DNA from 4 places in the Allobosea sp. 05T422_2 genome. Region 4 is predicted to be linked to each of the others. Evidence: predicted binding sites of a transcription regulator. Region 4 holds the regulator's gene; each other region holds the start of a gene.
What was found. Region 4 encodes LexA, which represses DNA repair genes until DNA is damaged. Its sites were predicted from a motif close to TGTTCNNNNTGTGTTCNG; they were not measured.

Region 1 (6,478 bases), on a different contig from region 4:
CGGCCTCACCGAGCGAATAGCCCGAGAGCGCCTGAGCCACCTGCATCACCTGTTCCTGGTAGACGATGATGCCATGCGTTTCGGCCAGGATCGGTTCCAGCTTCGGATGGAGATAGGTGGGATCCTCCAAGCCGAGCTTGCGGCGGCAATAGGTCGGGATGTTGTCCATCGGACCCGGCCGGTAGAGGGCGACGAGCGCGATCAGGTCCTCGATCCGGTCGGCCTTCATCTCGACCAGGGCCTTGCGCATGCCCGCCGATTCAACCTGGAACACGCCGACCGTCTCGCCGCGCGCCAGCATCTCGTAACTCTTCGGATCGTCGAAAGGCAGCTTGGCGAGGTCGATCTGGATGTCGCGCTGGGCAATCAGCGTGACGGCGGTCGTCAGCGTCGTCAGCGTCTTGAGGCCGAGGAAGTCGAACTTCACCAGGCCGGCCTGCTCGACCCATTTCATGTTGAACTGGGTCACGCGCATACCGGTACGCYGATCGACCGAGAGCGCGACGAGTTGCTCGAGCGGTCGATCGCCGATCACCACGCCTGCGGCGTGGGTCGAAGCGTGGCGGTGAAGCCCTTCCAGTTTCTGGGCAATTTCGAGCAGGCGGGCCACAACCGGCTCTTCGTCCGCAGCCGCCTGCAGCTTCGGCTCGCCAGCGATCGCCTCCGGCAGCGAGATCGGCTTCGCCGGGTTCTGCGGCACCAGCTTGGTCAGCTTGTCGACCTGGCCATAGGGCATTTCCAGCACGCGGCCGACGTCGCGCAGCACACCACGCGCCAGCAGCGTGCCGAAGGTGATGATCTGCGCAACGCGCTCCTCACCATAGCGCCGCTTGACGTAGTCGATCACCTCTTCGCGTCGGTTCTGGCAGAAGTCGATGTCGAAGTCCGGCATCGAGACGCGGTCGGGATTGAGGAAGCGCTCGAAAAGCAGGCCGAAGCGGAGCGGATCGACGTCCGTGATGGTCAGCGCATAGGCAACGAGCGAACCCGCGCCGGAGCCGCGTCCCGGCCCGACCGGGATGCCCTGGTCCTTCGCCCATTTGATGAAGTCCGAGACGATGAGAAAGTAGCCCGGGAACTTCATGCGGTTGATGATCGAAAGCTCGAAATCAAGCCGCGACTCGTATTCACCGACAGTATAGCCCGAAGCCGGGCCGTGCTTGGACAGCCGAGCCGCCAGACCGGCGCGCGCCTGGACCTCGAGCTCCTCTGCCTCGTCGCGCCCCTCCTCGCCGAAACGCGGCAGGATCGGCTTGCGTGTCGTGACGCGCCAGGTGCAGCGCATCGCGATCTCGACGGTCGCGGCCAGCGCCTCCGGCAGATCGGCGAAGCGGCGCTTCATCTCGGACCGGGTGACGAAGAAATGCCCTGGCGTCACGCGCCGGCGCTCGCCGTCGGAGACCAGCCGCCCTTCGGCTACCGCAAGCAGCGCATCATGCGCCTCGAAATCCCCGGCCTTGGCAAAGAAGGGCTCGTTGGTCGCGACGATGGCGAGTTCGGAATCATAGGCGAGCCTGAGCAGATGCGCCTCGACGGCAGCCTCGCCATKACGGCCATGGCGCTGGATCTCGACATAGAGCCTGTCGCCGAAGATTTCGGCGAGCTTTGCCAGGCGAGCGCCAGCCTGGGCTACCTGCCCGGCACGCAGCGCACTGTCGATCGGGCCGCCCGGCCCGCCGGTCAACGCGATCACGCCGTCATGATGTGCCGTCAGTTTCTCGAGCGACGAAATCGGCTGCCCGGCGCCGCCGCTTGCGAGACACGCTTCGGTGACGAGTTTCATCAGATTGCCGTAGCCCGCCTCGGACATGGCAAGCAGCACGATGTGCGGCACGGCCTGCGCCTGAACGGGCCGGCGGCCGCTATCCACCTCGTCGGCGAAATCGACCGAGAGCTGGACGCCCACGATGGGCTGGATGCCGCCACCAGCGAGCTTCTCGGAGAATTCGAGTGCGCCGAAAAGATTGTTGCTGTCGGTCAGGGCCAAAGCGGGCTGGCCGTCCGCAGTGGCTAGCTTGGCCAGCGTGCTGACCGTCATGGCCCCTTCGAGCAGGGAATAGCTCGAATGAACGTGMAGATGGACGAAACCCACCTCGGACAGAATGCGGGACCGGCCCTGCTCACGACTCATCGGGTCACCTCGTCCGCCCTTATGGAGCGGGCCGACCGGTCCAGTCGAGAGGCTTTCCGCCCGGCTGTGGATGGCTCAGACGCTAGGAGCGGCGAGCAGCGCCGCCCAGAGCCAGATCATCCCAAGGAAGAGGCCGAGCGAGGCAAGCTCCACCATTCCGACGACCAGCTTACGTGCTAAAACCATCTTGACCTCCAGATGTTCGCTATATGTCCATCATAATTCCTGTTTTGTTCTCGTCAATCGCGCAGCGTTAGTTCCATTCTGGACGTCTGGATGGAGGTTAATATCCCCTTGATGGTGGTGGAAGGCGATTAACCCTTCGGCGTAGGTCGCGTACGCTTTCCCGTCGGCGCATTCAGGCTCGTCCACGGCTGTCGGCGCCGCGGAATCTGCTAGAGAGCCGCATGGACCAAAGTTCAGATGCCTCCGGCGCTTCCGTCGCCAATCTCCGCTCAGAACCCGCCGAGGCGAACCAGCAGGACGAGCGCGCGTCAGCCTCCGGCAGCACGCGTAGCCCCGCGCTGGGCATCGTCCTGATGGCCATATCGATGCTGTTCATCCCGGGCGCGGATGCGATCGGCAAGTATCTCAGCGGAGCGCATTCCCCGGCCTTTCTAAGCTGGGCTCGTTATGTCGCGGCGCTCGGCTTCGTACTGCCTGTCGTGCTGTATGTGCAGGCGCGCGCGCCGGCGCCGCTGATTGGCCGCAACCAGATCCTGCCGCAGCTTCTGCGCACCGCCTTCCTGGTTGGCGCGATGACGCTCTATTTCACCGCAATCGCGCGCATTCCGCTTGCCGACGCTCTGGGTGCCTACTTCATCGCGCCGATCATCGCGACCCTGCTGGCCATGATTGTCCTGCGCGAGCGGCTTGATCGCCGAAAGCTGGCGGCCGTCATTCTAGGCTTCATCGGAGCCATGCTGATCGTGAGACCGGGCGCTGACGGCAGTTCCGGCACGCTGATCGCGCTGGCGTCGGGCGGACTGATGGCGTGCTACCTTGTGATGACCCGAGCGACCGCCCAGGGCAGCACACCGCTGTCGGCACTGACCATCCAGCTCGTCTTCGGCATCCTGTTGCTGACGCCTATCGTCCTGTTCCAGTGGACGGTGCCCAATCGCGAGGAGATTCTGCTGATCCTCCTGATGGGACTGCTTTCGGCCGTCAGCAACCTGCTCACGATCAGCGCCTTCAGAATGGCGCCGGTCTCGACGCTGTCGCCGCTCGTCTATCTCGAACTGCTTGGCGCGACCGCGCTGGGTTACGCGATGTTCGACGATCTGKCATCMACCGCGACCTMGATCGGCATTCTCGTGATCGTGATTGCCGGCCTTGCCGTCGTGGCGCCAGCTCGCGGAAAGCGCGGGCGCGCCCGGTAGTGCGCAACGGGAGAAGCCGTGCCCGCGCTAACGCAGCGGAACGACCAGCCCGTCCCGAATCGTCACCTGCCGGTCCATCCGCCGGGCGAGGTCGAGATTATGGGTCGCGATCAGGGCCGCGAGACCCGAAGCCCGGGCCAAGGCGACCAGCGTGTTGAAGACATGCAGCGAGGTGTGAGGGTCGAGATTGCCGGTCGGCTCGTCCGCGAGGAGCAGACGGGGCGCATTGGCGACCGCACGCCCAATCGCGACGCGCTGCTGCTCGCCACCGGAAAGCTCGCCCGGAAGATGGTCGAGCCGCTCGCCGAGCCCGAGAAAGGCGAGCAGTTCAGTCGCCCGCTCCTCGGCTTCCCGCTTCCGCAGGCCGCGAATGCGCTGCGGCAGCATGACGTTCTCGAGCGCCGTGAATTCAGGCAGCAGATGGTGGAACTGGTAGACAAAACCGATCTCGGTGCGGCGCAGCCGGGTGCGGCCCTTGTCGTCCAGCTTGCTGGTCGCGATTCCGCCGACGAAGACCTCGCCGCTATCGGGTTTCTCGAGCAGGCCGGCGACATGGAGGAGCGTCGATTTGCCGGTACCGCTCGGTGCAACAAGCGCGACAAGCTCGCCCGGCCACAGTGCGAAATCCGCCTTGCGCAGGATCTCGAGCGGAGCATCGGTCTGTGGGTAATAGCGCTCGATCTGGGAGAGGAAGAGCGCCGGTGTTTCGCGTTGCATGGCCACGGGTTCTTCTGCCTCAACCCATCCGCAGGGCTTGGACCGGGTCCAGCCGCGCGGCCTTCCAGGCCGGATACAGCGTCGCCAGCAGCGATAGGACCAACGCCATCCCGACGACACTCGCCACTTCCCGCCAGTCGATCACGGAGGGAATGTCGCTCAGGAAGCGTACTGTCGGATCCCAGAGATTGGCCCCGGTGATCCAATTCAGGGTGGCCATGATCGACTTGATGTTGTTGGCGAAGAGAACGCCGAGGCCTAGCCCTGCCAATGTACCGAACACGCCGATGGCCGCCCCCGTGATCAGGAAGACGCGCAGCACAGTGCCGCGAGACGCGCCCATGGTGCGCATGATCGCGATGTCCTCGGTCTTGTCCTTCACCAGCATGATCAGGCCCGAGACGATGTTCAGCGCCGCCACCAGCACGATCAGGGTGAGAATGATGAACATGACGTTCCGCTCGACCTCGAGCGCGTTGAAGAAGGTACGGTTGCGCTGCCGCCAATCGGACAGCACAAGCGGCCGTGGCGCGTCGGCCTCGATCGCATCGCGCACGACCTGGGTCCGATCCGGATTGTCGATGAAGACCTCGATGACGTTCACATCGCCATCGCGGTTGAAATAGGCCTGCGCTTCTGCCAGCGGCATGAAGACAAACGAGGAATCGAACTCGGTCATGCCTATCTCGAATACCGCCTGGATCGGATAGGCCTTGATGCGCGGAGCGGTTCCGAACGGGGTCGAGGCTCCCTTCGGAGAAACGAGCGTGATCGTGTCGCCAGCGGTCAGCGAGAGCGCCGCGGCAAGCCGACTGCCAATGGCGACGCCGGCGGCGGCGTCGAAACCATCGAGCGTACCGCGCTTGATATTGTTGCCGATGAAGGGGATCGACTTCAGATCCGCCTCGGAAATGCCGCGCACCAGCACGCCGCCATTGGCGTATTGCGACGAAGCAAGCGCCTGGCCTTCCACCAAGGGGATTGCGAGCTTGATGCCGGGAACCTGCCGCAGCCGTGCCGCGACCGCTTCGTAGTCATCGAGCGGGCGATCAATCGGCGTCGCAAAGATGTGGCCGTTGACGCCGACGATCTTCTCCAGGAGTTCCTTCCGGAAGCCGTTCATCACCGACATCACGATGATCAGCGTGGCGACCCCGAGCAAAATGCCGAGGAACGAGAAGCCCGCGATGACCGAAACAAAGCCTTCGCGCCGACGCGTGCGCAGGTAGCGCCCGGCCAGCAGCCATTCGAAACCCGCAAAGGGGCGTGTGCCGGTGGGCTGCTCTGCTTCGGTCGACATCGACTCCACCGCCACGTTCATCGGCGCCTGCTCCGCTCCGCGATCATGCCGCTCCCACTCAAGCCGAGCGGCCCGGGAAGCGTTCCAGCGCAGCCGCGAGCGAGACGAGTTCGCGCTCTCCGCCGGCGCGGCGTTTGATTTCCACCTTGCCCTCAGCCAGGCCCTTAGGCCCGACGATGACCTGCCACGGTACGCCGATCAGGTCTGCCGTCGCGAACTTGGCGCCTGGCCGACCGTCTGTATCATCATAGAGCGTGTCATAGCCCTTGGCGGAGAGCGCTCTGTAGAGTTGCTCGCAGGCGCCGTCGGTCGCTGCGTCACCGATCTTCAGGTTCAGCACCGCGATGTCGAACGGTGCGATCTCGTCCGGCCAGACGATGCCGGCATCGTCGTGACCGGCCTCGATCAACGCTGCGACGAGACGGCTCGGGCCGATGCCATAAGAGCCCATATGCACCGGCACCTGCTGCCCGTCCGGCCCGGTCACCGTCGCGCCCATCGGCTCGGAATACTTCGTGCCGAAATAGAAGATATGCCCGACCTCGATACCGCGCGCCGACAGTTGCTGGCCGGCGGGAACCGCGTCGAATGCCGCCTTGTCGTGCATCTCCTCGGTCGCAGCGTAGAGGCTCGTCCATTTGTCGACGATGGCCTGCAATCCGTCGACGCTATCGAAGTCGGTGTCGACCTTCGGCGTCTCGAAGCTGAGATAGTCCTTGTGGCAGAATACCTCGCTCTCGCCGGTGGAAGCGAGGACGATGAACTCGTGGCTGAGGTCGCCACCGATCGGGCCCGTATCGGCACGCATCGGGATTGCCTTCAGGCCGAGCCGGGCGAAGGTCCTGAGATAGGCGGTGAACATGCGGTTATAGGCGTGCCGCGCGCCGGCCTGGTCGAGATCGAAGGAATAGGCGTCCTTCATCAGGAATTCGCGCCCACGCATCACGC
Region 2 (6,195 bases), on a different contig from region 4:
CGCGCCCATGGATGGGCCGGCGACCAGCGCCAGCTTCCTGATACCCAGGCTCTCGACCAGTGCCTTCTGGACATTGACGAAGTCGCCGACCGTGACGATCGGGAAATCGAGCGCGTAGGGCTTCCCGGTATCGGGATTGAGCGAAGCCGGGCCGGTGGTCGTCGTCTTCGGATCGCCGGTGTTGAGGTTCACCAGCGTATCGGAGGACAGGACGAAGTACTTATTGGTGTCGATCGCCTTGCCGGGACCGACAATCGCATCCCAGTAGCCTGGCGCGGCATCCCTTGCGTCGTACTTGCCGGCGGCATGCGAATTGCCCGAGAAGAAATGGCAGATCAGGATCGCATTCGACTTGTCGGCATTGAGCGTGCCGTAGCTCTCCCAGCCGACCTTGACGTTCTTGAGTGTGCGCCCGCCTTGCGTCGTGAAGCTCGGCAGCTCGAACACCTTCTTCTCGACCATCAGGTCCTGTGCCGCTGCCATTCCCGCCACCACCATGCAAGCAGCGCCAAGGGCGCCTGCGATCCAGTTCTTCATGCCGCTTCCCTTCCCAAGGACAGCCGTCACGCGGCCTTGGGAAGCATCAGAGCGGATTTCGGGCAGAAGCGGAAGCGGGAAGCCGAGCGCTCAGACCGTTTCGAGCAGCCCCTTGATCAGGGCTCGACGCGGTGCGATCGAGGAGATCAGGGCGTATTCCTCGAGCGTATGGGCGCCATTGCCGTCGATGCCGAGACCATCCAGCGTCGGCACGCCGAGCGCCGCCGTGAAATTGCCGTCGGAACCACCACCGGTCATCGGGCAGTCCTGAAGATCGAAGCCGACCTTCGCTGCAACGCCACGCGCTGTCTCGAACAACTGCGCGACCGTGCTCGACTTCTCATAGGGCGGCCGATTCATGCCGCCCGTCACCGTGATCTTCACATCGGGATCGCGGGGCGTGAGCCCAAGAATGCGGTTCTCCATCATCTGACCGTCGGCAAGCGTGGTGACGCGCACATCGACGCTGAACCAGGCATGCTGCGGAATCACGTTCGCCGCCGTGCCGCCGCCGATCAAGGCGACCGACATGGTGATGCCGCGCGCATAGTCCGTCATGCCCTCGATGGCGAGGATCTGATGCGCCGCCTCGCGGATGGCGCTGCGTCCGTCAGCATGGCGTGAGCCTGAATGGGCCGGGCGCCCCTCGAGCCTGACGTCGAAGCGGCCGACACCCTTGCGGGCCGTGACGATGCGGCCACCTTCGCGCGCCGGCTCGGTGACCAGCACCGCCGCCGACTGCCGCCCGATATCCTCGATCACCGAACGGGTGGTCGGCGAGCCGATCTCCTCGTCGGGCGTGAACAGGAAGATCATCGGCCGCTTGGCCGAGCCCGCCTTGGCCACATCCTTGAAGGCTTGCAGGGCGAGCCAGGCACCGCCCTTCATATCATAGACGCCAGGACCATAGAGCCTGTCGCCCTCGATCCGGACAGGCAAATCCTTGGCACTCGTCCCGACCGGGTGGACCGTGTCGAGATGTGACATGACCGAAATGGCCTTCTCGCCATTATCGAGCCCGGCCCTCAGGATCACGCTGTCTCCGAGGCCGTCGCGCCCCGGCAGGCGCTCGACCGCGATCGGCAGGCCTTCGACCTCCTTGGCGACGAGGTCCATCATGCCGTTCACGCCAGGAGCGTGATGGGTGGGGCTTTCCAGCGCGATCCAGACGGACAGGGCTGAGGCGGCGGGATCAGTGTTGCTCATGAGCGCTGCACATACGCCCGTTCCCCCATTGCGCACAAGGATTTCACACGCCGGGGCGGAGATGCCTGCCCCGCATGACAGATCGATCGGAAGGGCCGGGCTGCCCGCCCTCAGCCTTGACAACGGCTGCGCCACGTTAAATAACAACTACGTTATATAACCAATTGGTAATTAAATGACGCCATCCAGCCGGCTCGACACCACCTTCGCCGCCCTGGCCGATCCGACACGGCGGGCGATCCTGGCACGCCTCGCCCTTGGCGAGGCTTCGGTGACCGAGCTGGCCCAGCCCTTCGCTATGAGCCAGCCGGCCATCTCCAAGCATCTCAAGATGCTGGAGCGCGCTGGACTGATTTCGCGCGGACGGGACGCACAACGTCGCCCCTGCCGGCTCGAGCCCCAAGCTCTCGCCGACGCAAATGGCTGGCTCGAAGGCTATCGCCAGTTCTGGGAGACGACCTTCCAGCGCCTCGACCTCCTTCTCGACGAGATGAAGGCCGAGAAAGGCATGAAACCCAAAGGAGAGTGACGATGATGACGACCGCCGATCTGTCCGTCTCGACGCCCAGCGACCGCGAGGTCCTGATGACCCGCCTCTTCAACGCACCGCGCGAGCTGGTCTTCGAGGCCATGAACCGACCTGAGCTGCTGAAGAGGTGGTTGAGCGGCCCTCCAGGCTGGTCACTGCAGCATTGCGAGGTCGATTTTCGKGTCGGCGGCAGCTTCCGCCACGTCTGGCACGGACCGGACGGCACCGTGATGGGAATGGGCGGGATCTACCGCGAGATCGCGCGCCCTGAGCGTATCGTCCGAACCGAACTGTTCGACCAGGACTGGACCGGGGGCGAGGCCATCGCGACGCTGGTTCTGACGGAGCAGGCGGGCAAGACCGAACTCGCGCTGACCGTACTCTATTCCTCGCGCGAGGCCCGCGACGGCGCGCTGAGGAGCGGCATGAAGGAAGGCGTCGCCGCAAGCTACGGGAAGCTCGACACCCTGTTCGCTGAAAGGCGGCAGGCCGCCTGAGCCATTCCACCTGAGCCGTTTCACCGATCAGTTCCGGAAGCCCTGCACTCGCAGCATTCGGGCGACCGCCCCGCGCTCAGCAAGCAAGAGGAGGAGACGACCATGCAGAAGATCACCCCGTTCCTGTGGTTCGATGGCCAGGCTGAGGAGGCGGCAAAATTCTACACCTCCATCTTCAAGAATTCGAAGCTCGGCGGCGTCTCGCCTATGGCCGCATCCTTCGAGCTCGAAGGCCTGCAATTCACGGCACTCAATGGCGGCCCACGCTTCAAGTTCACGGAAGCGATCTCGCTCTATGTGAACTGCGAAACCCAGGACGAGGTCGATTACTACTGGGACAGGCTCGGAGACGGTGGACAGATCCAGCAATGCGGCTGGCTGAAGGACAGGTTCGGCATCTCCTGGCAGGTCATCCCGTCAGTGCTGCCCAAGCTGTTGAGCAGTCCCGAACAGGAGAAGGCCGGCCGGGCCATGCAGGCGATGATGCAGATGCAGAAGATCGACATCGCCGCGCTTCAGAGGGCCTATGACGGCTAAAGCATCGGCCCGAAAAGTAGATTGCGGTTTTCGGGAAAGCCGATGCAAACACAGAAGCTTAGAACATCGGACCGGATATGATATCCGGTCCGATGTTCTAAGCGGCGCGCAGTCACGGCTAGGCCCGGCGCGCGCGTCAGACGCGCCTGACGTTCTAGAAGGTCGGGAAGCTCCGCGCTCAAGTCCGTTCCTCAGCTTGCGCGACAGCGCAGCTTCAGCCCACTCGTTATTGCGGGTGCCCGATAGACGGTCCTTCGCGCCTGGACGGCGGTCGGGTCTGACTGCTCGAGCGCGAATAAATGCAATCTCGCACCGAGATTCGCGATCTAAGTCATCGAATGCCGCTTGCCGCTCTTGGCAATGATGGAGGGAGAGCCGCCCCGTCCTTCGGATACCAACAAAAAGGCCGCTCCGAACGGTCGGGAGCGACCTTCTGATCCTGAGGAGATTGCGATCCGCAAAGCGGTTCGCCCTCGCTTGCCCTAGAACGGGATATCGTCGTCCAGGTGGGTGCTCGACGAACGCCCGCCGCCGCCGCTGGACATAGCCGGCTGGCGCGAGCCGCCACCGCTGCCCATCGGGCTCGAACGCCCGAAGGAACCGCCGCCGCCCGAACGGTCCTCGACCGAACCGCCGCCCTCGCCATACTCGTCCGATCCGCCCTGCCCGCGGCTGTCGAGAATGGTGAGTTCGCCGCGGAAGCGCTGCAGCACGATTTCGGTCGTGTACTTCTCGACGCCGGACTGATCCTGCCACTTGCGCGTCTGGAGCTGGCCCTCGATGTAAACCTTCGAGCCCTTCTTCAGATACTGCTCCGCGACCTTGGCGAGATTCTCGTTGAAGATCACCACCGAGTGCCACTCGGTCTTTTCCTTGCGCTCACCGGACTGCTTGTCGCGCCAGGTCTCGGACGTGGCGATGCGCAGATTGACGACCGGCTCGCCGCTGCCGAGCCGGCGCACCTCGGGGTCGCGCCCGAGATTACCGACCAGAATGACCTTGTTGACGCTACCAGCCATGAGAGGCTCCATTTCCTGCGCACATCTGCAAATCCGATCGACGACCGGAGCCGGACCCTAGCGCCCGCAGACGTCACTATCAACAATGTTCTTGCTTTGTTCAAGCTCGTTTTGCAGAGTTGTCCCCTGTCTTCATCAGGATTCGCGAGGCAGCCGCCGGAGGTCGGACGAGCCTCGGCGGACGGCGGCACCGATCGCCAAACCGGACGCCCTACTCCTGACGCGAATTGTCAGGAGAAAGACAGCAGCCTATCCCGCTGCATGATATTCATGCCTGCCAGACCGCCGTGAGGCTGGCATGGCCGGGCATTTGCCCTATCTCTACGCCTTACCCGAACGGACGCCCCGATGGCCCGCAAGACCTCTTTGGCTGAACAAGCCGCCACGCTTGAGGACATGTTCGACCGCAACCGCGCGGCCGATCCGAATGCACGCGTGATTTCCGTGCGCGGCGCGCGCGAGCACAATCTCAAGAATGTCGACCTGGCGATTCCGCGCGACAAGCTCGTGGTCTTCACCGGCCTTTCAGGCTCGGGCAAATCCTCGCTCGCCTTCGACACGATCTACGCCGAGGGCCAGCGCCGCTATGTCGAGTCCCTCTCGGCCTATGCCCGCCAGTTCCTCGAGATGATGCAGAAGCCCGATGTCGACCAGATCGACGGGCTCTCGCCGGCCATCTCGATCGAGCAGAAGACGACCTCGAAGAACCCGCGCTCGACAGTCGGCACCGTCACCGAGATCCACGACTACATGCGCCTGCTCTGGGCACGTGCCGGCATCCCCTACTCGCCGGCGACGGGCCTGCCGATCGAGAGCCAGACGGTCAGCCAGATGGTCGACCGGCTGCTGGAGTTGCCGGAGAAGACGCGCGGCTATCTGCTGGCGCCCGTGGTGCGCGGTCGCAAGGGCGAATACCGCAAGGAACTGGCCGACTGGCTGAAGCGCGGCTTCCAGCGCGTCAAGATCGACGGCCAGTTCTACGAGATCCCGGACGCTCCCGCCCTCGACAAGAAGTTCAAGCACGACATCGACGTGGTGGTCGACCGCATCGTCATACGCCCCGACCTCGCCGCACGCCTGTCCGACTCGCTGGAACAGGCTCTGGAGCTCGCCGAGGGTATCGCGGTCTTCGAATATGCCGACGAGAAGGAGGAGAGCGGCGAGGCCAGGCGCATCACCTTCTCCTCCAAATTCGCCTGCCCCGTCTCCGGCTTCACCATCCCCGAGATCGAGCCCAGGCTCTTTTCATTCAACAACCCGTTCGGCGCCTGCCCGACCTGCGATGGTCTCGGCCACGAGATGCGCATCGATGCCAATCTGATCGTGCCCGACAATTCCATCTCACTGAAGAAGGGGGCGATCGCGCCCTGGGCCAAGTCGACCTCGCCCTATTACGGCCAGACACTGGACGCGCTCGCCAAGCATTTCGGCTTCTCGATGACCAAGCCCTGGTCCGAGCTGCCGAAGCAGGCGCACGATGCCATCCTGTTCGGCACCGGCACCGAGCCGGTGCGGTTCGCCTATAATGACGGCCTGCGCGCCTATGAGGTGAAGAAGCCCTTCGAGGGCGTCATCACAAACATGGAGCGGCGCTGGAAGGAGACGGAGTCCGACTGGGCGCGTGAGGAAATCGGCCGCTTCATGTCCGAGACGCCCTGCGCCGCCTGCAACGGTTTTCGCCTGAAGCCCGAGGCGCTGGCGGTGAAGATCGCCGGTAGTCATATCGGCGAGATTTCCCGCCTCTCGGTTCGCGATGCGCTGGCCTGGGTCTCCGATCTGCCGCGCCATCTCACGCCGAAGCAGACCGAGATCGCGACGCGCATCCTCAAGGAGATCCGCGACCGCCTGACCTTCCTGCTCGACGTCGGGC
Region 3 (6,316 bases), on a different contig from region 4:
CCTGATCCTGCTTGTCGCCGGCTTGCTCGTCGGAGCCGCGATCGCGCTCGGCTTCATCGCCAATGAATGGGCGCAGCCGCTGATCCTGGGCCTGCTGGCCCTGCTTTCAGTGATCGGTGTCTTCGGCCTCTTTGCCTTTTCTATTGGCCTTGTTCAATTTTCGGGCCGCGCAGCGCGCAATGACCTGACCAAAGCCATCGTCGACAGCGCCGATGACGGCGTCGTCGTCACCGAGGGCGAGAACCGCATCGTCTACGCCAACGAAACCTATCTGGCGCTCGCCGGAGCCCGCGGAGCCAGCGACATCAAGCCGGTCGAACGCCTGTTTACCGGCCGCCCGGAGGTCTCGGAAGCGATCTACCGTTTGGCGACCGCCGCGCGCGAAGGCCGCCGGCTGGCGGAGGAAGTCCGGCTCGAGCCCGCCCTCAACGGTCGCGACACGGTCGGTTGGTATCGAATCCGGGTATCCCCCGTGCGCCGCGAGGGCAAGGCCGCCATGCTCTGGAGCGTCTCGGACGTGACGCCCGAGCGTGAGCGTCAGGAGAACGCCTTCCAGGAACTCCAGCACGCGATCGACTATCTCGATCACGCACCGGCCGGCTTCCTCTCGATCGACGCCGATGGCGAAGTGCCCTATCTCAATGCCACGCTCTCGGGCTGGCTCGACTATGACCTCGCCCGCTTCGGCTCGGGCGGACTGCATCTCGACGACATCGCAACCTCGAACGCGGCTGCCCTGATCCAGGCCATTCGCGGGCAGCCCGGCGATGTCCGCGTCGAGGTCCTCGATGTCGATCTGCGCCGGCGCAATGGCACGACCCTGCCGGTCAGGCTGCATCATCAGGTTGCCTTCGGCAGCGACAGCCGCGCTGGCCCCTCACGCACGCTCGTGCTCAACCGGACGACCGGCGAAGCCGGGTCCGACGGGCGCAGCGATGCCGAAGTGCGCTTTGCCCGCTTCTTCCACTCGACACCGATGGCGATCGCGACTGTCGACCGCAACGGCGCGATCCTGCGCTCCAACGCCGCCTTCACCCGGCTGACGCAGCAGGGCCGCCAGCCCGCGACAATCCAGGATCTCGTCGCGCCCGGCAGCCTCGACGAGGCGCTCGCAGCGACCATGGCCGGCAGCAGCGACATCGCCCCGCTCGATGCCAATCTCTCGGGCGAGGACGGACGTTCGGCCAAACTCTATCTCTCTCCGGTCGCAGCGACCGAGGACAGCGATGGTGAGCGCGCCATCGTCTATGCGCTGGAGACCACCTCCGAGCGCAAGCTCAAGGACAATATCGACCAGGCCCAGAAGATGCAGGCTGTCGGCCAGCTCGCCGGCGGCATCGCGCACGATTTCAACAACGTGCTGCAGGTCATCATCAACGCGTCCGAGTTCCTGCTCGCCAGCCACAAGCCGACCGACCCGTCCTTCCCGGACATCATGCAGATCAAGCAGAACGCCTACCGGGCGGCCTCGCTGGTCCGGCAGCTGCTCGCCTTCTCGCGCCGCCAGACGCTGCGCCCGCAGGTGCTCGAGCTCGGCGACGTGCTCTCCGATCTCTCGTTGATGCTGAAGCGCGTCGTCGCCGACAAGGTCTCGCTCGACATTCGCCAGGGCCGCGACCTCTGGTCGGTCAAGGCCGATCTCGGTCAGCTCGAACAGGTCATCGTCAATCTCGCGGTCAATGCGCGCGATGCCATGCAGGACGGCGGCAAGCTGCAGGTCCGCACGCGCAACGTCGCAGCGGAAGAATGCGCCGGGTTCGGCCATCAGGCCCTGCCCACCGCGGACTATGTCATGCTCGAAGTCGAAGACAGCGGCACCGGCATCCCGGCCGAACATCTCGACAAGATCTTCGAGCCCTTCTTCACCACCAAGGAGGTCGGCAAGGGCACGGGGCTCGGCCTTTCCATGGTCTATGGCATCGTCAAGCAGACCGGTGGCTTCGTCTTCGTCGATTCGACCCTCGGCAAGGGCACGACCTTCCGCATCTTCCTGCCTCGTCACGTGCCGACGGAAGAGGAGATCGCCGCCGACAACGCTGCCAAGGAAGCGCCCAAGAAGGTCGCAGCCGATCATACCGGCGCCGGCGTCATCCTGCTGGTCGAAGACGAGGACGCGGTGCGTGCGCTCAATGCCCGCATGCTGATCTCGCGCGGCTATACCGTGCACGAAGCGGCCTCGGGCGTGGAGGCGCTCGATATCTTCCTCAAGCATGACGGCAAGATCGACCTCGTCGTCTCCGACGTGGTCATGCCCGAGATGGACGGCCCGACCCTGCTTGGCGAGCTACGTCAGCGCAACCCGGCCACCAAGGTCGTCTTCGTCTCCGGCTACGCGGAGGAGGCCTTCCGCAAGAACCTGCCGGAAGGCGAGCAGTTCCACTTCCTGCCCAAGCCTTTCACGATGAAGCAGCTGGTCGAGACAGTGAAGGCCGCGATGAGCTGAGGCGCGAGGCCGCGCAGGTAGCGAGGCGCGGCGTCCACGAACGATGCGGGCAGCGCGATGTCGGACGGGAACTCACGCAGATACCTGATCCTGCTTCTCGCCCAAACCCTGTGTGCGATCGTCGTGCTCGCCAATGTGCGGGGCATTTTCCTCCTGCTGATCGACAATATCGGAACGATCATGACTGCCACTCGCGGCAGCGCGTTGCAGACCGCGCTCGCGGTCCTGATCGGCCAGGCCTGCTACTGGTGGCGCCTGCGTCATGTGACCATCCCCGCCACCTATGGCGGCCTGGTGATCGGCCACTTCGTCTCCTTCGCAGCCCGGATCGGCTTCATCTTCGGCGGCGCTCTGTTCTCGCTCTATTATCTCCGGCACGTCCCGGAGCTCGATCTTGGCTATCTCGATCTGAGCTGGCGCGGGGCGCTCCTCATCGCCGTCATCTTCGCGCTCTACTGCTACACCCTGGAGCTGGAGCGGCTCGGCAACGCGATGCAGATCCGGGCCATGCAAGCGAAGGGCGACAGCCGGGCTTGAACAGCTCTGCAGGGAGGCGATGAATGAGAACAAAAAAAGAACTTGAAGACAGGAACAAACCGTGACCATATTTGCTCACGGCGCACATTGAGAAGTGATCGCGCCCCTGCCATAAGGAGCGCACGTTGTGAATCAGGCAAATCTCCGGCTCGTGGAAGGCTCTTCGATGGACAAGGCTAAGGCGCTCGATGCGGCGCTCTCGCAGATCGAACGGGCTTTCGGCAAGGGCTCGATCATGCGCCTGGGCAAGAACCAGCAGGCGATCGAGATCGAGACCATCTCGACCGGCTCGCTCGGGCTCGATATCGCGCTCGGCGTCGGCGGCCTCCCCAGGGGCCGCGTCATCGAAATCTACGGACCAGAATCCTCCGGCAAGACCACGCTTGCGCTCCACACCATTGCCGAAGCCCAGAAGAAGGGCGGCGTTTGCGCCTTCGTCGATGCCGAGCACGCACTCGATCCGGTCTATGCCCGCAAGCTCGGCGTCAATCTCGACGACCTCCTGATCTCGCAGCCCGATACCGGCGAGCAGGCGCTCGAGATCACCGACACCCTGGTTCGCTCCGGCGCCATCGACGTGCTGGTGGTCGACTCCGTTGCGGCCCTCACGCCCCGCGCCGAGATCGAAGGCGAGATGGGCGATGTCCAGCCCGGCCTCCAGGCGCGCCTGATGAGCCAGGCCTTGCGCAAGCTCACCGCGTCGATCTCGCGCTCGAACTGCATGGTCATCTTCATCAACCAGATCCGCATGAAGATCGGCGTGATGTATGGCTCGCCCGAGACCACGACCGGCGGCAACGCCCTGAAATTCTACGCCTCCGTGCGCCTCGACATTCGCCGCGTCTCGACGCTGAAAGAGCGCGACGAGGCCACCGGCAACCAGGTCCGCGTCAAGGTCGTCAAGAACAAGGTGGCGCCGCCCTTCAAGCAGGTCGAGTTCGACATCATGTTCGGCGAGGGCATCTCGAAGGTTGGCGAACTGATCGACCTCGGCGTCAAGGCCGGGATGGTCGAGAAGGCCGGAGCCTGGTTCTCCTTCGACAGCCAGCGCCTCGGCCAGGGCCGCGAGAACGCCAAATCCTTCCTCAAGGCCAATCCGGACGTTGCGGCGCGCATCGAGGCCACGATCCGGCAGAATTCAGGCCTCGTTGCCGATCGCATCCTCGATGAGGCGACACCGACCGACGATGATCTCGACGAGGGCGACGCCTGAGCCTTATCTCCGCGCCAGCGGCAGGGTATTTTTGGCGGGCGGCCCTTCGGGGCCGCCCGTTTCTTTTATGCGCCAAGGCCTTGTCACGGGAATTCTGGACAGGTGCAAAGCCGCTGACTAGAACCGATCCCAACCAGCAGGCCCGCCCGGCCACCCATCCTGAAGCAGAGTTCGAATTGCGATGAGCGGCGTCAACGAAATCAGGTCCACCTTCCTCGATTATTTCAAGGCGAACGGCCATGAGGTGGTGCCATCGAGCCCGCTCGTGCCACGCAACGACCCGACGCTGATGTTCGCCAATTCAGGCATGGTGCAGTTCAAGAACGTCTTCACCGGACAGGAAAAGCGCTCCTACCAGCGCGCCACGTCGGCGCAGAAATGCGTGCGCGCCGGCGGCAAGCACAATGACCTCGACAATGTCGGCTACACCGCGCGCCACCACACCTTCTTCGAGATGCTGGGGAACTTCTCCTTCGGCGACTACTTCAAGGAGCAGGCGATCACCCACGCTTGGACGCTGGTCACGCGCGAGTTCGGCCTGCCCAAGGAAAAGCTGACCGTCACGGTCTATTCCGAGGATGACGAGGCGCACGCGCTCTGGAAGAAGATCGCCGGACTTTCGGATTCGAAGATCATCCGGATTCCGACCTCGGACAATTTCTGGCGCATGGGCGACACCGGCCCCTGCGGCCCCTGCTCCGAGATCTTCTACGACCATGGCGACCATATCCCCGGCGGCCCTCCAGGCTCGCCCGATGAGGACGGCGACCGCTTCATCGAGATCTGGAACCTCGTGTTCATGCAGTATGAGGAGGCCGCCGGCGGCATCCGCACCAATCTGCCGCGGCCCTCGATCGACACCGGCATGGGGCTGGAACGTGTCGCCGCCGTGCTTCAAGGCACGCATGACAATTACGAGATCGACCTCTTCGCGACCCTGATCCGCGCCATCGCGGACATGACATCGGTCTCGTCCGACGGACCGATGAAGGCGAGCCATCGTGTCATCGCCGACCACCTGCGCTGCTCTGCCTTCCTGATCGCCGACGGTGTTCTGCCCTCGAATGAAGGCCGCGGCTATGTCCTGCGCCGCATCATGCGTCGCGGCATGCGCCATGCCCAGCTGCTCGGCGCCAAGGAGCCGTTGCTTCACCGGCTCGTGCCGGTCCTGACCCGCGAGATGGGCCAGGCCTATCCCGAACTGCTGCGTGCAGAGGCCCTGATCACCGAGACCTTGAAGCTCGAGGAGACCCGTTTCCGCACCACGCTGGCACGCGGCCTCTCGATTCTCGACGACGCTGCCAAGGATCTCGGCGCCGGCCAGAAGCTGAAGGGCGATGTCGCCTTCACGCTCTACGATACCTATGGCTTCCCGCTCGACCTGACCCAGGATGCGCTCCGCGCCCGCGATATCGGCGTCGATCTCGACGGGTTCGACGCGGCGATGCAGCAGCAGAAGGCGAAGGCGCGCGCCGCCTGGTCCGGCACCGGCGAGGCTGCGACAGAAAAGCTCTGGTTCCCGCTGCGCGACCGCGTCGGCGCCACCGAGTTCCTCGGCTACGACACCGAGACGGCCGAGGGCGTTGTCACCGGACTGATCCGCGACAATGCGGAAGTCGAGAGCCTGAAGGCCGGCGACACCGGTTTCGTCGTGCTCAACCAGACCCCGTTCTATGGCGAGTCCGGCGGCCAGGTTGGCGATACCGGCACAATCACCGGGGCGGGCTTCGCCGCACAAGTTTCGGATGTGCAGAAGAAGCTCGGCGACATCTTCGCCCACGCGGTCAAGGTCACTTCGGGCGAAATCAAGCTCGGCACACCGGCTGAGCTTACAGTCGATCATGCGCGCCGGAGCACGATTCGCGCCAACCACTCCGCGACCCACCTGCTGCATGAGGCGCTCCGGCTCGTCCTTGGCGATCATGTCGCCCAGAAGGGCTCGCTGGTCTCGCCTGAGCGGCTCCGTTTCGATTTCTCGCACCCCAAGCCGATCTCCGAGGCGGAGCTGGCCCAGGTCGAGGATATCGCCAACGCAGCCGTGCTGCGGAACGAGCCGGTGGCGACCCACCTGATGAGCGTCGACGAAGCCATCGCTTCGGGGGCCCGCGCCTTGTTCGGTGAAA
Region 4 (6,652 bases):
CATGGTCGTCCACGACGACAGCGAGCATATAGGTCGGGTTGCCGTCGGAACGCAGCAGCACGAGGTCGTCGAGATTCTCGTTCTGCCAGACGACGCGGCCCTGCACCTCGTCCTCGACCACCGTCTCTCCGGTCTGCGGCGCGCGCAGGCGGATGACCGGCTTCACGCCGGCCGGCGCGGTTGCCGGATCGCGATCGCGCCAGCGTCCGTCATAGCGCATGGGACGGCCCTCGGCGCGCGCCTTCTCGCGCATCTCCTCGAGTTCCTGCGGTGTCGCATAGCAATAATAGGCCTTGCCGGCGGCGAGCATCTGCTCGGCGACCTCGCGGTGCCGGGCCGCACGGGCGAACTGGTAGACGGTCTCGCCGTCCCAATCGAGGCCAAGCCAGGACAGGCCGTCGAGAATCGCCGCGATGGCCGGCTCGGTCGAGCGTTCGCGGTCGGTGTCCTCGATGCGCAGCAGCATCTTGCCGCCATGGCGACGGGCATAGAGCCAGTTGAACAGCGCGGTACGCGCGCCGCCGATATGCAGGAATCCGGTTGGAGACGGCGCGAAGCGCGTAACGACCGCATCACTCATGAAAGGCAGGCTCCGGCAGGACGGGAAATGAGGCCGACAGAGCGGCAGAGGAACAAGACGTCGAAGGGACATGACAACCGACGCCGCCCCTGTAACATGCTGATGGGGCCGACGTTAAGCGCAAGATCGCATCTGGTTGGCTGACCGAGGGACGGCCTATGCGCGAGGCGCCGCCAGACCCGAGCCGGCTGCGCGGCGCGCGTGTTCGCGCCGTACCATTCCGCATTCCCGAGATATGGTTTCAGGACGCTGCCATTCGGTTGTTTCTCGCCGAATGGCGCGCGCGCTTCCTGGGCGCCATCGCGATCGAGGCCGGACGAAGAAGGCTGTTTCTCTGGCTGCCGGTGCTGATGGGAGCCGGCATTCTGCTCTATTTCGCGGCTGATCGCGAGCCATCCTTCTGGGTCCCGCTCTCCGGCTTTGGCGTCTCCGCTGCGATGGCAGCGCTGTCGCGCGCCCGACGCCCGGTCATGCTCGCTTGCGTCGGCCTTGCTGCCATCTTCGCCGGCTTTGGTGCCGCGGCCTGGCGCACGGCGACAATCGCAGCACCGATGCTCGATCGAATGCGCGTGGGACAACTCACCGGCTTTGTCGAATCGGTCGAGGCGCGCGACGCCGGCGCGCGCCTCGTGATCCTGGTGACCAGCATTGCCGGGGTGGAGCCTGAACGCCTGCCACGGCGGGTTCGGGTCAACGTCAAAGGTGGTTCGGTTTCGCCGGGCGATCACATCGCTGCCGTCGCGCGCCTCCTGCCGCCGCCCGGTCCAGTGCGACCAGGTGGCTACGACTTCGGGCGCGACGCCTTCTTCCGAGGGCTTGGTGCAGTCGGGACCATCCCCGGAAAGATCACGCTCGCCCCACCACCCTTGCAGCCACCGCTCGAGCTTCAGATACCCGCGACGGTCGACCGGGCGCGCAATGCCCTGACGGAGCGCATCGCCGGGATCGGGGGAGGGCAGGCTGGCGCGATGGCGGCGTCGCTGGTTACTGGCAAGCGCGGCCTCATCACGGAGGCGACCAATATCGACCTCCGCGCGGCCGGAATCTATCATATCATCTCGATCTCGGGCCTTCACATGGTGCTGGCCTCCGCCACGATCTTCGGCCTGGTCCGTGGCCTGCTGGCGCTATCGCAAACGCTGGCATTGCGCTGGCCCATAAAGAAACTCGCCGCCCTGGCCGCGATGCTCGGCGCCACGGCTTATTGCATCTTCTCGGGAGCCGAGGTCGCGACGGTGCGCTCGCTGATCATGACATTGGTCATGCTCGGTGCGATTCTCGTCGATCGCCCGGCGCTCAGCATGCGCAATCTGGCTCTCGCTGCGATGATCGTTCTGCTGCGCGAGCCTGACGCGCTGCTTGGTCCAAGCTTCCAGATGTCCTTTGGCGCTGTCGCGGCGCTGATCGCCTTTGCCGAGCGCTGGGAGGATCGCGGCCACTCCGAGGCGCCGGCGAACCTGCCTTGGCCGCTACGGCCGATCTGGATCGCGGTGGTCGGGCTCACGGTCACGACCGTGCTGGCGACGGTCGCAACCGCACCGTTCGGTGCCTATCACTTCCAGACCTTCAACCCCTTCGGTCTGCTCGGCAATGCGCTCGCCTTGCCCTTCGTTTCCCTGATCGTCATGCCTGCCGCTGTCTTCGGCGTGCTCGCCTATCCCTTCGGCCTGGATTGGCCGGCTTGGGCGCTCATGGGAGTCGCTTCGGACTATGTGCTGCAATCCGCGCGCTGGGTTGCGGGATTCGACCACTCCGCGGTGATCATTCCTGCATTCGGGGCCGCGGCGCTCGCATGCTTTGCCGCCGCGCTTCTCTGGATCACGCTCTGGACGACACCGCTGCGCTTCCTGGCCGTCGCCCCCCTGATCGCGGGACTGCTCGTGGCAGCGAAGCCCGACAGGCCCGACATCCTGATCGAACGCGATGGTTCCGGGATCCTGGTCCGCGGGGGCGATGGTCGCATGATCCTGGCGGGGCAACCGAGCCGCTTCGTGCTGCAGCAATGGCTGAACGCAGATGGCGATAATCGCCGGACTGACGACAACAGCCTGCGGGAAGGCGCGACCTGCGACACGTTGGGTTGTGTCGTCCGCAGCAAGGATGGACGAAGCGTTGCCTTTGCACGTGATCGCCTGGCCATCGTCGAGGACTGTCGGCGCGCCGATCTCGTCATCACGCCGATTCCGTGGAACGCTCCGTGCGCAGCACGACTGATCGACCGCAGGGCATTGTCGCGCGATGGCGCGACCGCCCTTGTCGGCAACAAGGGCGGCTGGCGCGCCCATCTATCAGAGCAGGATGGTGTCGATCGTCCCTGGAGCCGCAAGCGGGAGCGGCCTGCAAGCACGCCGGCTTTGCCGCTGGCGGCTGTCGAAGAACACGAGCCGCTTCAGTAGCGCCGCATCAGGTTGACCAGGCGGCCCTGAATCTTGACGCGGTCCGGTCCCAGCACCCTTGTCTCATAGGCGGGATTGGCAGCCTCGAGCGCGATCGAGGAGCCGCGCTTGCGCAGTCGCTTCAGCGTTGCTTCCTCGTCATCGATCAGAGCCACGACGATATCCCCGGTATTGGCCGTGTCCTGACGCTTGATCACCACCGTATCGCCGTCGAGAATGCCGGCTTCCACCATCGAGTCGCCGCGAACCTCGAGGGCAAAATGTTCACCGGGGCCAAGCATGTCGYCAGGCAGTGCCACGGTATGGCTGCGGCTCTGGATGGCGGAAATCGGTGTACCGGCGGCAATCCGCCCCATGACCGGAATCGCAACCGTGGAGCGCACATCTTCGTCCGGGGGCGGTGCGATCGGCCGGACCTTGCCAAGCCCCCCTTGGACGACGGAGGGGCTGAACCGTCCGCGCGTCGCCTGAGGGCCGCCGGCCCCTTCGGGCAGCTTTATGATCTCCAGCGCTCGGGCTCGATTGGGAAGGCGGCGAATGAACCCGCGCTCCTCCAGCGCCATGATCAGGCGATGGATACCGGACTTGGAGCGCAGATCGAGCGCGTCCTTCATCTCGTCGAAGGAGGGGGGCACCCCTGTCTCGCGCAGGCGTTCCTGGATGAAACGAAGCAGTTCGAACTGTTTGCGTGTCAGCATGGTTCCCGCCGGCGCTCTTTGTATGGAATCGAAACAAAGCACGAACACCATACAGGTTCGCGTTGTGTTCCGCAAGCGCGCTCAGCGTAGGCGGATGATCCGGCAGTTGTCGCCTTTGTTTGCCGGCGCAGCAAACGATTCGCGAATGAGTAGCGCGTCGMCGCGGGCAAGAGTGGCCAGCATCGATGAATCCTGCTTGGCGAAGGGCGTTGCCAGCCATCCTTCCGGAGTGAGCGTCAGTTCCGACCTCATATAGTCCCGCCGCTCATCATTTGCCGGCAAATTTCTTCCGACGATTGCAGGCTCACTCAGATCGCGCTCCGGTTCCGGTACGCCCAGGAGGGTCCTGAGCAGGGGCACGACGAAGAGATGCCCGCAGACGATGGACGAGACGGGGTTTCCGGGTAGGCCGAGCGCGACCATGCGGCCGAGGCGGCCCATCATCATCGGCTTGCCCGGCCGCATGGCGATCTTCCAGAAGCCGYGCGCCATGCCTTGACCGATCAACGCTGCCTGGACGAGATCGTGCTCACCTACCGAGGCTCCTCCGAGGGTGATCAGCACATCGGCATCGGCCTTCCGTGCCTGGCCAATCTTGTCGGCGAGATCGGCATGATCATCGCGGGCAATCCCGAGATCGAGCGCCGTGCCGCCGGCCTGCTCGACCAGCGCGGCGAGCGCAAAACTGTTGGACGCGACGATCTGGTCGGGTCCAACCGGCTCGCCGGGCTGGACCAGTTCGTCGCCGGTCGCGAGGATCGCGACCAGTGGCTTGCGACGCACCGTGAGCATGGGGTGGCCCATGGCTGCCGCGAGGCCGAGGCTCGCACTGTCGAGCCGGCTGCCGGCGAGAAGCAACACCTCGCCCTCGCAGAAGTCCAATCCTGCCTGACGAACGAACTTGCCGCGCTCGGCGCCCTCGCGCACGCGGATCGTCGCAGTGCCGACGCCGTCCGCATTCTCCTGAATCAGGATCGTATCGGCGCCCTCCGGAATCGGAGCACCGGTGAAGATGCGAACAGCCTCATTGGAGCGGACCATCCCTGAGAAGGAACGACCGGCAGCCGATTCGCCGATGACACGCAATTCATTTGCCGGCGCAATATCATCTGCGCGAACGGCGTATCCGTCCATTGCGGAGTTGGCAAAGGGGGGCTGGGTCCGAAGCGCCTGCAGGTCGGCGGCGAGCACGCGCCCTACGCAATGTGCGAGTGGCAGGGTTTCTGATGGTGTCGGTGCCGGAACGCTGTCGATCAGCGCCTTCAGGGCGACGGGGACGGGCGTGAGGCTCATCGCGCAGTTTCCGGGAGATCGAAAGTGCCGGATTTTCCACCTGACTTGTGGACGAGCCTGATGCCTTCGATCCGCATCGCCCGGTCGACCGCCTTGACCATGTCGTAAACTGTGAGGCAGGCGACGCCGACAGCGGTCAACGCCTCCATCTCGACGCCGGTCTGTCCCTTCATCTTGACCTCAGCGCTCACGCGCACCCCGGGCAATGTCTCGTCCAGGGTGAGGTCGACGCTGATCTTGCTGATCAGCAGGGGGTGACAGAGCGGGATCAGTTCATGCGTGCGCTTAGCGGCCATGATTCCAGCCAGGCGCGCCGTGCCAAGTACGTCGCCTTTCTTGGCGTCGCCATCGCGCACGATCGCCAGAGTCCCGGGCTGCATGACGACACAGCCCTCGGCGACAGCGATGCGCGAGGTCTCCTCCTTGTCGCCGACATCGACCATATGGGCCTGGCCGCTGGCGTCGAGATGGCTGAGCTTGCTCATGCTGCGCTGCGCGCAGAACCGGTCAGGAGATCACGGGTGGCAGCGGCGACATCGTCCTGCCGCATCAGGCTCTCGCCGACGAGGAAGGTGTTGACGCCGGCGCGCTGCAACCGTGCGATGTCGGCATGGCTGAAGATGCCGCTCTCGCCAACGATGATGCGGTCCGCGGGGACGCGCGGAGCAAGTCTCTCGGTGACGGCGAGATCGACGGCAAAGCTGCGAAGGTCGCGATTGTTGATGCCGAGCAGGGGGCTGTCGAGCTCGAGGGCACGATCGAGCTCGGCTTCGTTGTGAACCTCGACCAGCACGTCGATGCCGAGTGACTTTGCCGTCTCGTTCAGCGCGCGGGCTGTCCCGTCATCGACACCGGCCATGATGATCAGGATACAGTCGGTGCCCCAGGCGCGAGCCTCGAAGACCTGATAGGGGTCATAGAGGAAATCCTTGCGCAGGGCGGGAAGGCCGCTTGCCGCGCGCGCCTGCTGCAGGAATTCCGGCTGTCCCTGGAAAGAGGGGGCATCGGTCAGTACGGACAGGCAGGCCGCGCCGCCATCGGCATAGGCGCGTGCCAGCGATGGCGGGTCGAAATCGGCGCGGATCAGCCCCTTGGACGGGCTGGCCTTCTTGATCTCGGCGATCAATGCAGGCTTGCCGGCCGCGTGTTTCGCGGCAAGCGCGGCCGTGAAGCCACGCACGGGGCCGGCAGCCAGGGCGCGCTGCTCGATCTCCGCCTGGGAAACCGCGGCCTTGGCTGCGGCGATCTCCTGACGCTTATAGGCCTCGATGCGGGCGAGGATGTCGCTCATGACGTCCTCACGCGTTCGAGCTGGCGATAAGTGCGGTCAGCGTCGCCTTGGCCTTGCCGCTGTCGATCGCCGAGGTCGCGCGGGCGAGGCCGTCGCGCAGATCACCGGCCTGACCGGCCACGACGAGCGCGGCGGCGGCATTGAAGGCCGCGATATCGCGGAAGGGCGTCTTCTTGCCGTCGAGAACCGCGCGGAGCGCCTCGGCATTCTGCGCCGGTTCACCGCCGCGCAGATCCTCGGGCTTTGCACGGGCCAGGCCGACATCGTCCGGGCTGATCGAGAAACTCTCGATCTTGCCCTTGTCGAGCGCGACGACGCGGGTCGGGCCGGTGGTGGTAATCTCGTCAAGGCCGTCAGAGCCGTTCACGGCCCAGATGCGGTCGGAGCCCAGAGC

Region 1: dnaE (DNA polymerase III subunit alpha) is a predicted target of LexA. The motif match lies at 2,352-2,369, and genes of this name have one in related genera.
Region 2: AC1DJT_RS24990 (single-stranded DNA-binding protein) is a predicted target of LexA. The motif match lies at 4,412-4,429, and genes of this name have one in related genera.
Region 3: recA (recombinase RecA) is a predicted target of LexA. The motif match lies at 3,006-3,023, and genes of this name have one in related genera.

The regions. Positions count from the first base shown of each region.
Region 1 is NZ_JBFTLD010000074.1:17,889-24,366, forward strand. It holds gene dnaE (DNA polymerase III subunit alpha) at 1-2,131, opposite strand, end outside; gene AC1DJT_RS15160 (DMT family transporter) at 2,539-3,513, shown strand; gene AC1DJT_RS15165 (ABC transporter ATP-binding protein) at 3,541-4,230, opposite strand; gene AC1DJT_RS15170 (lipoprotein-releasing ABC transporter permease subunit) at 4,250-5,551, opposite strand; gene proS (proline--tRNA ligase) at 5,589-6,478, opposite strand, start outside.
Region 2 is NZ_JBFTLD010000180.1:5,793-11,987, reverse strand. It holds gene AC1DJT_RS25015 (E22 family MetX-like putative esterase) at 1-537, opposite strand, end outside; gene AC1DJT_RS25010 (M20 family metallopeptidase) at 628-1,743, opposite strand; gene AC1DJT_RS25005 (ArsR/SmtB family transcription factor) at 1,919-2,272, shown strand; gene AC1DJT_RS25000 (SRPBCC family protein) at 2,275-2,769, shown strand; gene AC1DJT_RS24995 (VOC family protein) at 2,872-3,306, shown strand; gene AC1DJT_RS24990 (single-stranded DNA-binding protein) at 3,789-4,325, opposite strand; gene uvrA (excinuclease ABC subunit UvrA) at 4,722-6,195, shown strand, end outside.
Region 3 is NZ_JBFTLD010000118.1:7,416-13,731, reverse strand. It holds gene cckA (cell cycle histidine kinase CckA) at 1-2,443, shown strand, start outside; gene AC1DJT_RS20050 (hypothetical protein) at 2,501-2,980, shown strand; gene recA (recombinase RecA) at 3,147-4,193, shown strand; gene alaS (alanine--tRNA ligase) at 4,375-6,316, shown strand, end outside.
Region 4 is NZ_JBFTLD010000209.1:4,571-11,222, forward strand. It holds gene gltX (glutamate--tRNA ligase) at 1-580, opposite strand, end outside; gene AC1DJT_RS26845 (ComEC/Rec2 family competence protein) at 739-2,976, shown strand; gene lexA (transcriptional repressor LexA) at 2,970-3,674, opposite strand; gene AC1DJT_RS26855 (molybdopterin molybdotransferase MoeA) at 3,756-4,967, opposite strand; gene moaC (cyclic pyranopterin monophosphate synthase MoaC) at 4,964-5,452, opposite strand; gene trpC (indole-3-glycerol phosphate synthase TrpC) at 5,449-6,258, opposite strand; gene trpD (anthranilate phosphoribosyltransferase) at 6,266-6,652, opposite strand, start outside.